DNA from 4 places in the Erwinia sp. Eh17-17 genome. Region 4 is predicted to be linked to each of the others. Evidence: predicted binding sites of a transcription regulator. Region 4 holds the regulator's gene; each other region holds the start of a gene.

Region 1 (3,171 bases), on a different contig from region 4:
ATCAAGCGTAGCCGCTTTTATCAGACCAATACCATCAGCCCGCCGCCGCGCCATAAGCGTAAGAATTATCTGCGCTATTTACTTCATGCGGGGCTGCCACTGGCAATCTCCAGCGTGTTTATCGCGATTCAGGTGAAAACCGCACAGTTCTTTTTGCTCGGCGTGAGCTCGGCCCATGACCTGGGATTATTTACCGCAGCAAATACGATTTCTGCCTCATGGATCTTTATTCCGGTGGCAATCATTACATCCTGTTTTTCTGAAATTTTCAGGCAACGTGGGGATGTGGCAGTAAAACTGGCATCACGACTCAATGGTTATGTTATGGCCGTTTCACTTTTAATGCTCTCCGTTGTCGCGCTGTTTGGCGACAGGATCATTAACAGCCTGTATGGGCAAGACTACACACAATCGGGAAACCTCGTTACGTTATTGTCATTAGCAACCTGCTTTTCGGCAATGGGAACAGTAGCCTATCGCTATATGGTTAAAGAGGGTGGCTTCAATTACTTACTGGTGAAAGTTATTCTGCTGGTGGTTATTGGTCTGGCAACATCTTACTTCTTTATCCATTCCTGGGGATTAACAGGCGCAGCCTGGAGCGTGTTTATCACCGAACTCCTTTCCCTGACGATAATGAACTATTTCTTTAAGAATGGCGTCATTCTTAAAATACAGCTTTCCTCACTCAACTACAAAACCTACAGATGAGGTAAACCATGTTCAAGCTCAAAGCCGAGTTGAAAAAAGGTTTTGTTTACCTGTTTAAGAAAATGCCCTGGTCGTATCAGGATAAAGTTTATTACTATCAGAAATTCAAAAGAATACCCAATATTCGGGAACCAAAGCTATTCAATGAGAAAGTTCTGTATCGTAAATATGTCACAGGTGATCATGTGCGCTATGCGAATTTGTCCGATAAATTACTGGTCAGAGAGTATATCGCCCACACCATCGGCGAGTCGTATCTGATTCCACTGATTCATCAGACGGACGATCCGATCTCGCTGCTCAACCTGCCCAGCCTGAAAAATACGGTGATCAAGCCGAATCATGGCTCCGGCATGGTTGAGATCGTGCTGGAAGAGCCGGACTGCATCCAGAAACAGCTGCTGATCCGCCGCTGTGATGAGTGGCTGCATAAGGACTTTTCACACCATGCGCGTGAGATCCACTACCGCTACATCAAACCGCGCATTCTGGTTGAGCAGTATGTCGGGGACGGCAAATTTGCCGCGATTGATTATAAGTTTCACATGTTCAATAAGAAGGATGGCAACTTCGAGTACGTGCTGCAGGTGATCTATAACCGTGTGGGCAATTCAGCGCTGTCGATGAGCTTCTACGTCAATAATCTGAAGCAGAGTTTCTATAAGATTCGTGATACGGGTTTCGATATCAGTGCGGAAGCGGAAACCCTTGAACGTGCGCTGGAACTCAGTAAGCAGCTGGCGACAGATTTCGACTATGTGCGCGTGGACTGGTATATCCATGAAGGCAATATCTACTTCGGTGAACTGACGTTTACGCCAGGCGCAGGCATGGTGACCGGACTGGATAATGGTCTGAATCAGATCATGGGGGATATGTGGTTGCAGGATCGTAAAACGCAGGTGTTGCCGGAAGTGAAATCTTCCAGCGATGTGCCGTTACCGGCGGTGCTAAAAAAGATTTAAAGAGTGGCAAATAACCTCCTGCCCGGTGAGTCAGGTCAGTTCTCCGGGCAGGTGTCGCTTAGGGCATTGGCCAGTCGGTAGGGGTACGGCTCATCACTTCCACAAAAACATCTTTGGTGATGTTCCAGAAATTGTGCAGATTATCCATGCTCAGCGTAATGCCCAGCAGACCCGTAACAAACCAGCATGACATGCCGATACCGATGCCGGTAAACGCAAACGCCATCACGTTGCGGCTGGCTTTACGGCACTGCACGTTGAAGGTGCTGGCAAGGAACATCATCACTGCACTGAGCAGTTCCCATCTCATGAGAATAACGCTGGTGGTAATCGTAGCCATGTTCTAAAAACTCCGGGGCGATCGGTCCTGACAAACGGGGTACATCATCACCGGCAGCGGAACCCGAACGGCCAGGTATGCGCGATACCGCTCTGAAACAGGTCATGAAAGTGTGATGAAGGTCACATTATATCATTCGATTTTAAAAGTTGAACAAAATTTATACCCGGCAGGGCGATTTTTTTACCCTGGCAATAAAGGGTGTTCAGCCTGGCTCGTCATGCTTCCGGCGACGGGTTTGTTCTCTACTCATCTGGTTTTCTATTAAGTCAAATTTATCGGTTTAAGATGAATCCGACGCTGTTAAAAGTTGTACACACGGTTATTGATCTGTAGGATTTTTGTACTAACGCTTATTCTCACTGAGCTGTCATCACCTTCCCATTTTCAATATTGGGAGATGGCCGCTATCGGCAAAAAACAAGAATGATAAGAATTATTAATAGAAAGGCCAGCCTGCATACAGCGGCGATGATTAACGGAGACGGTATGTCATTTCATGGTCACTTCTGGCTTTTGTGCCTTACGTACCCGCTGACCTTCTGATGAAAAACAGAACGTCGCGGACGGCGCCCTCTGCGCGCGAACTCCCCACCATGCGCCAGTCATTTCAACGCATCCACCTGGTTATTATCCTGGTATCGCTGTTATTCAGCGGGCTTTCTCTGTCGGCGCTGTCGATGTTTGTGCTGCGCAGTTATGCGGAAAATAATATCCAGCTCATCGCCACCAGCGTCAGCTACAGTGCCCGCACTGCGCTGCTGAAAAACGATGCAGAAATGGCAGAAAATATTCTCAATGATATCGGCACCCACACCGACTTCTCTGCTGCGCGCATTTACAACGCCGAACGACAACTGCTGGTCAGCTGGCAGATGCCGGGAAAGGAAACCCACCGCGGCGTCAGCGCCGCCATCTCTACCTGGCTGTTCCCTGAGCCTGTCAGCGCACCGATTCTCTACCAGCAGCAGGAAATTGGCCGGGTGTGGATCCACGGCGATGCCACGCGCGTGCTGCGCTATTTATGGCAGGCGCTGCAGTGGCTGGGCGGCAGTCTGCTGGTGACAGGGGCGCTGGCATTTTATCTGTCGCACCGGATGCACGCCGGGATATTACAGGGGCTGAAGAATATCGCCTCCGTAACGCACGATGTGC
Region 2 (3,171 bases), on a different contig from region 4:
AAAACCGTGATCGGTTTCGGTTCACCGAACAAAGCCGGTACCCACGATTCCCACGGCGCGCCGCTGGGCGATGACGAAATCGCACTGACCCGCAAACAGCTGGGCTGGAACCATGCGCCGTTCGAGATTCCTTCAGACATCTATGCTCAGTGGGATGCGAAAGAGGCCGGTCGCGCGAAAGAAGCCGCGTGGAACGAGAAATTTGCCGCTTACGCGAAAGCCTTCCCTGAACTGGCAGAAGAGTTCTCACGCCGCGTGAAGAATGAGCTGCCAGCCAACTGGGAAGCGGAGTCGCAGAAGTTCATCGAACAGCTGCAGGCTAACCCGTCTAAAATCGCCAGTCGTAAAGCGTCACAGAATGCCATCGAAGCCTTTGGGAAACTGCTGCCGGAATACCTGGGCGGTTCTGCTGACCTGGCGCCAAGCAACCTGACGATGTGGTCGGGTTCTAAGCCTATCAACGAAGATGCAGCGGGTAACTACATTCACTACGGCGTGCGCGAATTCGGGATGACCGCCATCGCAAACGGTATCACCCTGCACGGTGGTTTCCTGCCGTACACGGCGACCTTCCTGATGTTCGTTGAATACGCCCGTAATGCGGTGCGTATGGCGGCGCTGATGAAGATCCGCCAGGTGATGGTCTATACCCACGACTCTATCGGTCTGGGTGAGGACGGCCCGACTCACCAGCCGGTTGAGCAGATGGCCAGCCTGCGTGTGACACCAAACATGAGCCTGTGGCGTCCGTGTGACCAGGTGGAGTCAGCCATTGCGTGGAAATACGCGGTGGAACGTCAGGACGGCCCGACTGCCCTGATCCTCTCCCGTCAGAACCTGGCGCAGCAGGAGCGTACTGCAGAACAGCTGGCGAACGTCGCTCGCGGTGCTTACGTACTGAAAGATTGCGCAGGTACGCCTGACGTGATCCTGATCGCTACCGGTTCAGAAGTCGAGCTGGCAGTGGGTGCGTATGACCAGCTTACCGCTGAAGGCCGCAAGGTGCGCGTCGTTTCTATGCCGTCTACCGATGCATTCGACAAACAGGATGCGGCTTACCGCGAGTCTGTGCTGCCGAAAGCTGTCAGCGCACGCGTAGCGATTGAAGCCGGTATCGCAGATTACTGGTTCAAATACGTTGGCCTGAACGGCGCTATCGTCGGCATGACCAGCTTCGGTGAGTCTGCACCTGCTGAGAAACTGTTCGACCTGTTTGGCTTCACCGTGGAAAACGTGGTCGCCAAAGCGAAAGGTCTGCTGTAATGATCTGACGGACGAGGCCTGCCTCGTCCGTGTGCATAACGGGGCGACTTATTTTCAGTCGCCCCTGATTACCTCTCCCCTGTTTTTTTCTAAAATTGTGACGTGGATCCAAACTTAAGCGCCATAATTGATCCCAGTCATTCCTATTATTCCTCACTTCTATTATCCTAGCTGAAGCGTTTCAGTTGTGAGCCTGATGACAATCATCATGCAGACAGAAGCGGGTGACGATGCAAGAATATCCTGTACAAATTGCGGCGACTGGCTCAGGCTAATTGTCCGATTTCATAGTGAATTCTGATGCAGGGGTAATATGACGGTTCGCATTGCCATTAATGGATTTGGTCGTATCGGGCGTAACGTACTGCGCGCACTGTATGAGACCGGCCGCCGTGCCGAGATCACAGTGGTTGCCATCAATGAGCTGGCCGATGCAGCCGGAATGGCCCATCTGTTAAAGTACGACACCAGCCACGGGCGTTTCGCCTGGGATGTACGCCAGGAGCGCGACCTGCTGTCTGTCGGCGATGACACCATCCGTCTTCTGCACCATACTGATATCGCGTCGCTGCCGTGGCGTGAGCTGAATGTGGATATCGTGCTGGACTGCACCGGCGTGTATGGCAGCCGTGCGGATGGCGAAGCCCATCTGCAGGCCGGGGCCAAAAAGGTCCTGTTTTCACACCCCGGCGGAAGCGATCTTGACGCTACCGTGGTGTTTGGCGTTAACGAAAAAGATCTGCAGCCAGAACATTTACTGGTGTCTAACGCCTCCTGTACGACGAACTGCATAATTCCGATTATCAAACTGTTAGATGATGCATGGGGCATTGAGTCAGGGACGGTCACCACCATCCACTCGGCCATGCACGATCAGCAGGTGATTGATGCGTACCACCCTGATTTGCGCCGGACGCGCGCGGCCAGTCAGTCGATTATTCCCGTTGATACACGGCTTGCCGCCGGGATTACCCGCTTCTTTCCAAAATTTAACGATCGTTTTGAAGCGATCGCCGTCCGTGTGCCGACCATCAACGTTACGGCGATTGATCTGAGCGTCAGCGTGCGGGATCCCGTCAGCGCCTGCGAGGTTAACGCCTTGTTGCAAAACGCGTCAGAAGGGGCATTTAGTGGTATAGTTGACTACACGGAATTGCCGTTAGTCTCCATTGATTTTAACCATGATCCGCACAGTGCCATTGTTGATGGCACCCAAACGCGGGTCAGCGGTCAGCACCTGATTAAGACTTTGGTCTGGTGTGATAACGAATGGGGCTTTGCTAACCGTATGATCGATACAACGTTAGCTATGGCCACCAGCGGTTTCAGGTAAGACGCGTACAGCGTCTGTAAAACTTTGAGAATCAACGAGAGGGTTCACCATGTCTGTAATTAAGATGACCGATCTGGATCTGGCTGGTAAACGTGTTCTGATCCGTGCGGATCTGAACGTGCCAGTTAAAGAAGGGAAAGTGACGTCAGATGCACGTATTCGCGCTTCTCTGCCGACGATTGAAGCGGCGTTGAAGCAGGGCGCAAAAGTGATGGTTACCTCGCACCTGGGTCGTCCGACCGAAGGTGAATACAGCGAAGAGTTTTCTCTGCTGCCGGTAGTGAACTACCTGAAAGACAAGTTAGGTGCAGAAAACGTTTCTCTGGCAAAAGATTACCTGGACGGCGTAGAGCTGACCGCGGGTAAGCTGGTGGTGCTGGAAAACGTGCGCTTTAACAAAGGCGAGAAAAAAGACGACGAAACCCTCTCCAAAAAATATGCTGCCCTGTGCGACATCTTTGTGATGGACGCTTTCGGTACGGCTCACCGCGCGCAGGCTTCTACGCACGGCGTGGGTAAATTCGCACCGATTGCCTGTGCCGGTCCGCTGCTGGCCAATGAGCTGGAAGCTCTGG
Region 3 (3,171 bases), on a different contig from region 4:
CATCCGGCGCTGCAACAGCCCCGGCGTTAAATCAATCAGCTCCCCTTCCGCCAGCTCACGCTCAATCTGCAGATGTGGGATCATACAGCAGGTGGTGCCCTGACGCGCCAGCTGTACAAAGGCTTCCGACGAGTTAACGATATGGCAGGGTACGCTGCCCGGTGACAGGTCAAAGTTCTGCTGTAAAAAGGCCTGATGCATATCATCCAGATGGTCAAAGGCCACCGCAGGCGCTTTCAGCAGGGCAGAGCGTGTGACCCCGTTCGGGAAGTAGCGTGCAGCAAATTCTTTTGACCCGACAAACAGATAGTCGAGCGCCCCTAACTGATCGACCAGACAGCTGGGCAGCGGCTGGGGTTGAATACTGACGGCGCCGACCACTTCGCCGCGGCGCAGACGCTCCTGAGTGCGGGTTTCATCTTCCACCTGAAGATTGAGGCGTACCGGCGAATCGGTCAGCACGGTTTTCAGCGCGGGCAGCAGCCAGGTCGCCAGACTGTCGGCGTTCACCGCCAGCGACAGCAGCAGCGGCGTCGTGCCGCTGTTATCGTCACCCAGCCACTCTTCTTCCAGCAGCTCCACCTGGTGCAGCAATGCCAGCAGTTTCTGGCCCTGTTCCGTCGGGCGTGGCGGCACGGTTCGCACCAGCAGAGGCTGGCCGAACATATTCTCAAGCTGTTTAATACGCTGTGAGACTGCTGACTGGGTAATACAGAGCTTTTGCGCGGCACGTTCAAAGCCGCGCTCGCGAATCACTGCATCCAGCGCCTGAAGCGTTCGATAATCCGGGCGTTTCATGAGTCTTAATACTCTCTTTCAGGTGTGGTAGATGCACTATGCCATATTTTATGCATTTTGCGCCGTGCTAACCTCACTTTATGAATCAACCACTTTGTGGGCTGTGTTCCAATCCTGCCAATCAAATGCCGCGCAGTGCAGCTTTTTTTCACAGCCTTGCTTTATACTACGCGCACACAGTGGCAGCACAGGTTTTAAACATATCATGACGCAGGATGAACTGAAAAAAGCCGTTGGCTGGGCAGCACTTGATTACGTCACGCCGGGTACCATCGTTGGCGTGGGTACCGGTTCGACCGCCGCCCACTTTATTGATGCTCTCGCCTCCATCAAACATCAGATCGAAGGTGCGGTGTCCAGTTCGGAAGCCTCCACGGCTAAACTGAAGGGCTACGGCATTCACGTATTCGACCTTAACGAAATCGACGAGCTGTCGGTCTATGTTGACGGGGCTGACGAGATCAACGGCCAGATGCAGATGATCAAAGGCGGCGGTGCCGCACTGACGCGTGAAAAGATTATTGCTGCCGTCGCCGACCGCTTTATCTGTATTGCCGATGCATCCAAGCAGGTGGATGTGCTGGGGCGCTTCCCTCTGCCGGTCGAAGTGATCCCGATGGCGCGCTCCTATGTTGCCCGTGAGCTGGTGAAGCTGGGTGGACAGCCGGAGTACCGTCAGAATGTCGTCACCGACAACGGCAACATTATTCTCGACGTTCATAATCTTAAAATCATTGACCCGACACGACTGGAAGCGGCGATTAACGCTCTGCCTGGCGTGGTAACCGTGGGGCTGTTTGCTGCCCGCTGCGCGGATGTTGCATTGATTGGTACGGCCGACGGTGTGCAAACCATTCAAAAATGATCTACCCGGCGTGAGTGCGGTGCAGGTTATTTTTATCTAAAAAACATCTTTTCTTTTGCAGGCAGAATTTAGTGACTTATGTCACACAGAGGCTGCCTTTAGCGCGTTCCTCCTGGTGGTTCGCGCTGCGCCACGATTTTCTATCGTAATGTTCTGACTGACGGGCTTGCCGTGCTGACGGCCAGGCAATCGTTTGTATTGCTGCTTGCGTAAATTTTGTTATTTTGACAGAAGGCTATCTTATATCCCTGCGGGTTTCTCTTCTCAGCAGGCTGACATTGCGCCTGTAAACGGGAAACAATGCGGGGATCAAGCCACATCTGAAGTCTGCTAAATAGGGTCGGGAAATGGCAAAAGTATCACTGGAGAAAGACAAGATTAAATTCCTGCTGGTGGAAGGCGTTCACCAGAGTGCAGTAGATAATCTGCGCTCTGCGGGCTACACCAACATCGAATTTCACAAGGGCGCACTGGATAGCGAAGCACTGAAAGAATCCATTCGCGATGCGCACTTCATTGGTTTGCGTTCGCGCACTCACCTTACCGAAGAGATCTTCGCTGCGGCAGAAAAACTGGTTGCCGTAGGTTGCTTCTGCATCGGGACCAATCAGGTTGATCTGAATGCGGCCGCGAAACGTGGTATTCCGGTGTTTAACGCACCCTTCTCCAATACCCGATCCGTTGCTGAGCTGGTTATCGGTGAGCTGCTGCTGATGCTGCGTGGTGTTCCGGCGGCTAACGCTAAAGCGCATCGCGGTCAGTGGCATAAACTGGCGGTGGGTTCCTATGAAGCGCGCGGTAAAAAGCTGGGTATCATCGGTTACGGTCATATCGGTATGCAGCTGGGCGTGCTGGCTGAAAGCCTGGGCATGCATGTGTTCTTCTACGATATTGAAAGCAAACTGCCGCTGGGTAACGCTACTCAGGTTCAGCATCTGTCCGACCTGCTGAATATGAGCGATGTGGTGAGCCTGCACGTGCCGGAAACACAGTCGACCCAGAATATGATGGGGCCGGAAGAGCTGGCGTTGATGAAGCCGGGCGCGCTGCTGATTAACGCCTCGCGCGGCACCGTGGTTGATATTCCGGCGCTGTGCCACGTGCTGGCGACCAAACACCTGGCGGGTGCGGCGATTGACGTATTCCCGGAAGAACCGGCGACCAACAGCGATCCGTTTAATTCACCGCTGTGTGAGTTCGACAACGTGATCCTGACGCCACACATTGGTGGCTCCACGCAGGAAGCGCAGGAGAACATCGGGATTGAAGTGGCGGGCAAGCTGGCGAAGTACTCGGACAACGGTTCCACGCTGTCTGCGGTTAACTTCCCTGAAGCCTCGCTGCCGATGCACGGTGCGAACGCCAGCCGTCTGATGCACATCCATGAAAACCGTCCCGGCGTGCTGACGGCCATCAACCTGATTTTTGCCGACCAGGGCATCAATATCTCCGCACAGTATCTGCAAACCACACCGCAGATGGGCTATGTGGTGATCGACGTTGACGCA
Region 4 (3,171 bases):
CTCCAGGTGGGATTAAATATTCACGTGCAGCCATTGATACCCTATGTCGCAATCAGGTCGAAAAAATCTCCGCTGATAGCGAGAGCACAGCGATTACTGACGCTTTTCCACCAGGCCTGCACCGGCATTAACCCCAGTGACAGTCATCAGGACAGCTCAATGACTTCGTAGCTGTGCGTCATTTTCACCCCGCTGCCCAGCATAATGGCCACCGAGCAATACTTCTCTGCGGAAAGATCGACCGCGCGGGACACCGCCTTATCCCCCAGCGCTTTGCCGCTGACGATAAAATGCAGATTGATATGGGTGAAAATACGCGGGGCCTCTTCACGACGCTCTGACGTTAACTTCACCTCACAGTCGGCCACATCGTGACGGCCTTTTTGTAAAATAGAGACCACATCAATGGCGCTACAGCCTCCGGCCGCCATCAGCACCATCTCCATCGGGCTGGGTGCTTTATCCCCTGAGTTTCCATCCATCAGAATCTGATGGCCAGATGAGGATTCTCCCAAAAATGTCAGCCCTTCAACCCATTTAACACGTGCCTGCATAACTAAATCCTCGAATTCATTCAGTTACCGCAGAGTACGCCGCGCCAGGAAAAACGGCAATGCTCCCTTTTTCAAATTATGCTGAAGCGAGACAACAGAAGACAGTCTGGTAAAGCTGTGCTACAAACAAAGCTGCAATATTTTACTGGCATGAGAATGCAAGGTAAAAACGGGACGACAGCACGAGCCATGCTCTTAACAGAGGCCCGTATCATTTCCTATGGGAACGCTTGAATATTTCAACGCCTGGCAGGGACTCATACCCTGATACCCTAAATATTTCGCGCAGCAGGCCAGCGGCGACGCCGCTGCAGCACGTAGAATACAGGGTAGATTAGGCACGATTACAACAGAGGATAACAGCGAATGGTTCTCGGCAAACCGCAAACAGACCCTACTCTCGAATGGTTCCTGTCACATTGCCATATTCACAAATATCCATCCAAAAGCACGCTGATTCATCAGGGTGAAAAGGCGGAAACCCTCTACTACATCGTTAAAGGTTCTGTAGCGGTGTTAATCAAGGATGAAGAAGGCAAAGAGATGATCCTCTCTTACCTCAACCAGGGCGACTTTATTGGCGAACTGGGCCTCTTTGAAGAAGGTCAGGAGCGCAGTGCGTGGGTACGTGCAAAAACAGCCTGTGAAGTGGCTGAAATCTCCTACAAAAAATTCCGTCAGTTGATTCAGGTGAATCCTGACATCCTGATGCGCCTGTCTTCACAAATGGCGCGTCGACTGCAGGTCACATCAGAGAAAGTGGGTAATTTAGCTTTCCTTGACGTTACCGGGCGCATTGCCCAGACGTTACTGAATCTGGCGAAGCAGCCTGATGCCATGACTCACCCGGATGGTATGCAGATTAAAATCACCCGTCAGGAGATCGGCCAGATTGTTGGCTGTTCCCGCGAAACCGTTGGCCGTATTCTGAAAATGCTGGAAGATCAGAACCTGATCTCCGCACACGGTAAAACTATCGTTGTTTACGGCACACGTTAACCGGCTCTGACCCCACGGCGCGACGCCCTGTCGCGCCGTTTTTATTTGGTGTGGATCATGTGGCGGCGAATCATCTATCATCCCGAAGTTAACTATGCGCTCAGGCAAACGCTGGTGCTGTGTTTACCTGTGGCCATTGGCTGGATGCTGGGTGAACTGCAAAGCGGTCTGCTGTTCTCTTTGGTGCCTGCCTGCTGTAATAACGCCGGTCTTGATACCCCGCACAAACGCTTCTTTAAACGCCTGATAGTGGGCGGTGGACTGTTCGCCTTCAGCAGTTTTTTAATCCAGTACGCCGGAGCCGAAGGCGTGCCGCTGCCGGTGATCCTGCTGGTCATGGCATTATTGCTGGGCGTGACCGGTGAAATCAGTCCGCTTCATGGCCGTCTGTTACCCGCTTCTCTGATCGCTGCCATCTTCACCCTCAGCCTTGCCGGGCGGATGCCGATGTGGCAGCCACCGCTGTTGTATATTCTTGGCACCGTCTGGTACGGCGCATTTAACTGGTTCTGGTTCTGGCTGTGGAAAGAGCAGCCGATGCGCGAAACCCTCAGTCTGCTATACCGCGAGCTGGCCGACTACTGCGACGCCAAATACACCCTGCTCACCCGACTGACTGACCCGGAAACTGCCCTGCCGCCGCTGCTGGCACGCCAGCAGAAAGCGGTCGATCTGATTAACACCTGCTACCAGCAGATGCATATGCTGTCCGCCAGCCGCGATAACCACTATCAGCGCCTGACGCGGGCGTTTCAGGTGGCACTCGACTTACAGGAACACATTGCGGTCAGTCTGCATCAGCCGGAAGAAGTGCAGAAACTGGTGGAGCAGAGCCACGCTGAGGCGGTGATCCGCTGGAATGCCCAGACCATTGCCGCCCGGCTGCGGGTGCTGGCGGATGACATTCTCTACCACCGTTTTGCGCAACGTTTCACCATGGACAAACCGCTGCAGGCGCTGGAGAAAATCGCCCGTCAGCATCCGGATAACCCGGTGGGTAACTTTTGTTACTACCACTTCAGCCGCATTGCACGGGTACTACGCACCCAGCGCCCGCTGTACCGTCGCGACCTGATGGCCGACCGCCAGCGCCGCCTGCCGCTGCTTCCCGCGCTGAAAAGCTACCTGTCGCTGAAATCCTCGGCCCTGCGCACCGCCGCACGCTATGCCGTTATGCTGACCTTTGCCAGCTCTCTGGCACTGTTCTTTAACCTGCCGAAGCCTTACTGGATCCTGATGACAGTGATGTTTGTCAGCCTTAATGGTTACAGCGCCACCAGGGTACGTATTCAGCACAGAGCGCTGGGTACGCTGGCCGGGCTGGTGATTGCCGCCACCACGCTGGGCCTGCATGTCCCGGAGTCCTGGGTGCTGCTGATCATGCTGGCCATCACCCTGGTGAGCTACCTGTTTATCCGTAAATTTTACGGCTGGGCCACGATTGGATTTACCGTCACCACCGTTTATTCGCTGCAATTGCTGTCCCTCAACGGGGCGCAGTTCCTGGTGCCGCGCCTGCTGGATACGCTGATAGGCTGTCTGATTGCGTTTGCCGGCATGATCTGGCTGTGGCCGCAGTGGCAGAGCGGGTTGATGCGTCAGAATGCGCACGACGCGC

What was found. The regulator CRP, encoded in region 4, controls carbon source genes, mostly activating them, when cyclic AMP is high. The targets are predictions, from matches to a motif close to ATGTGANNNNNNTCACAT.
Region 1: ABEH87_RS19225 (YjcB family protein) is a predicted target of CRP. The motif match lies at 2,127-2,144, and genes of this name have one in related genera.
Region 2: epd (erythrose-4-phosphate dehydrogenase) is a predicted target of CRP. The motif match lies at 1,359-1,376, and genes of this name have one in related genera.
Region 3: serA (phosphoglycerate dehydrogenase) is a predicted target of CRP. The motif match lies at 1,733-1,750, and genes of this name have one in related genera.

Annotation. Positions count from the first base shown of each region.
Region 1 is NZ_JBDFQT010000010.1:15,651-18,821, forward strand. It holds gene ABEH87_RS19215 (polysaccharide biosynthesis protein) at 1-711, shown strand, start outside; gene ABEH87_RS19220 (ATP-grasp fold amidoligase family protein) at 720-1,676, shown strand; gene ABEH87_RS19225 (YjcB family protein) at 1,735-2,016, opposite strand; gene ABEH87_RS19230 (diguanylate cyclase) at 2,562-3,171, shown strand, end outside.
Region 2 is NZ_JBDFQT010000007.1:72,637-75,807, forward strand. It holds gene tkt (transketolase) at 1-1,263, shown strand, start outside; gene epd (erythrose-4-phosphate dehydrogenase) at 1,577-2,596, shown strand; gene pgk (phosphoglycerate kinase) at 2,646-3,171, shown strand, end outside.
Region 3 is NZ_JBDFQT010000007.1:80,535-83,705, forward strand. It holds gene ABEH87_RS17105 (LysR family transcriptional regulator ArgP) at 1-798, opposite strand, end outside; gene rpiA (ribose-5-phosphate isomerase RpiA) at 1,004-1,663, shown strand; gene serA (phosphoglycerate dehydrogenase) at 2,011-3,171, shown strand, end outside.
Region 4 is NZ_JBDFQT010000004.1:22,478-25,648, forward strand. It holds gene ABEH87_RS12610 (OsmC family protein) at 147-554, opposite strand; gene crp (cAMP-activated global transcriptional regulator CRP) at 921-1,553, shown strand; gene ABEH87_RS12620 (YccS/YhfK family putative transporter) at 1,611-3,171, shown strand, end outside.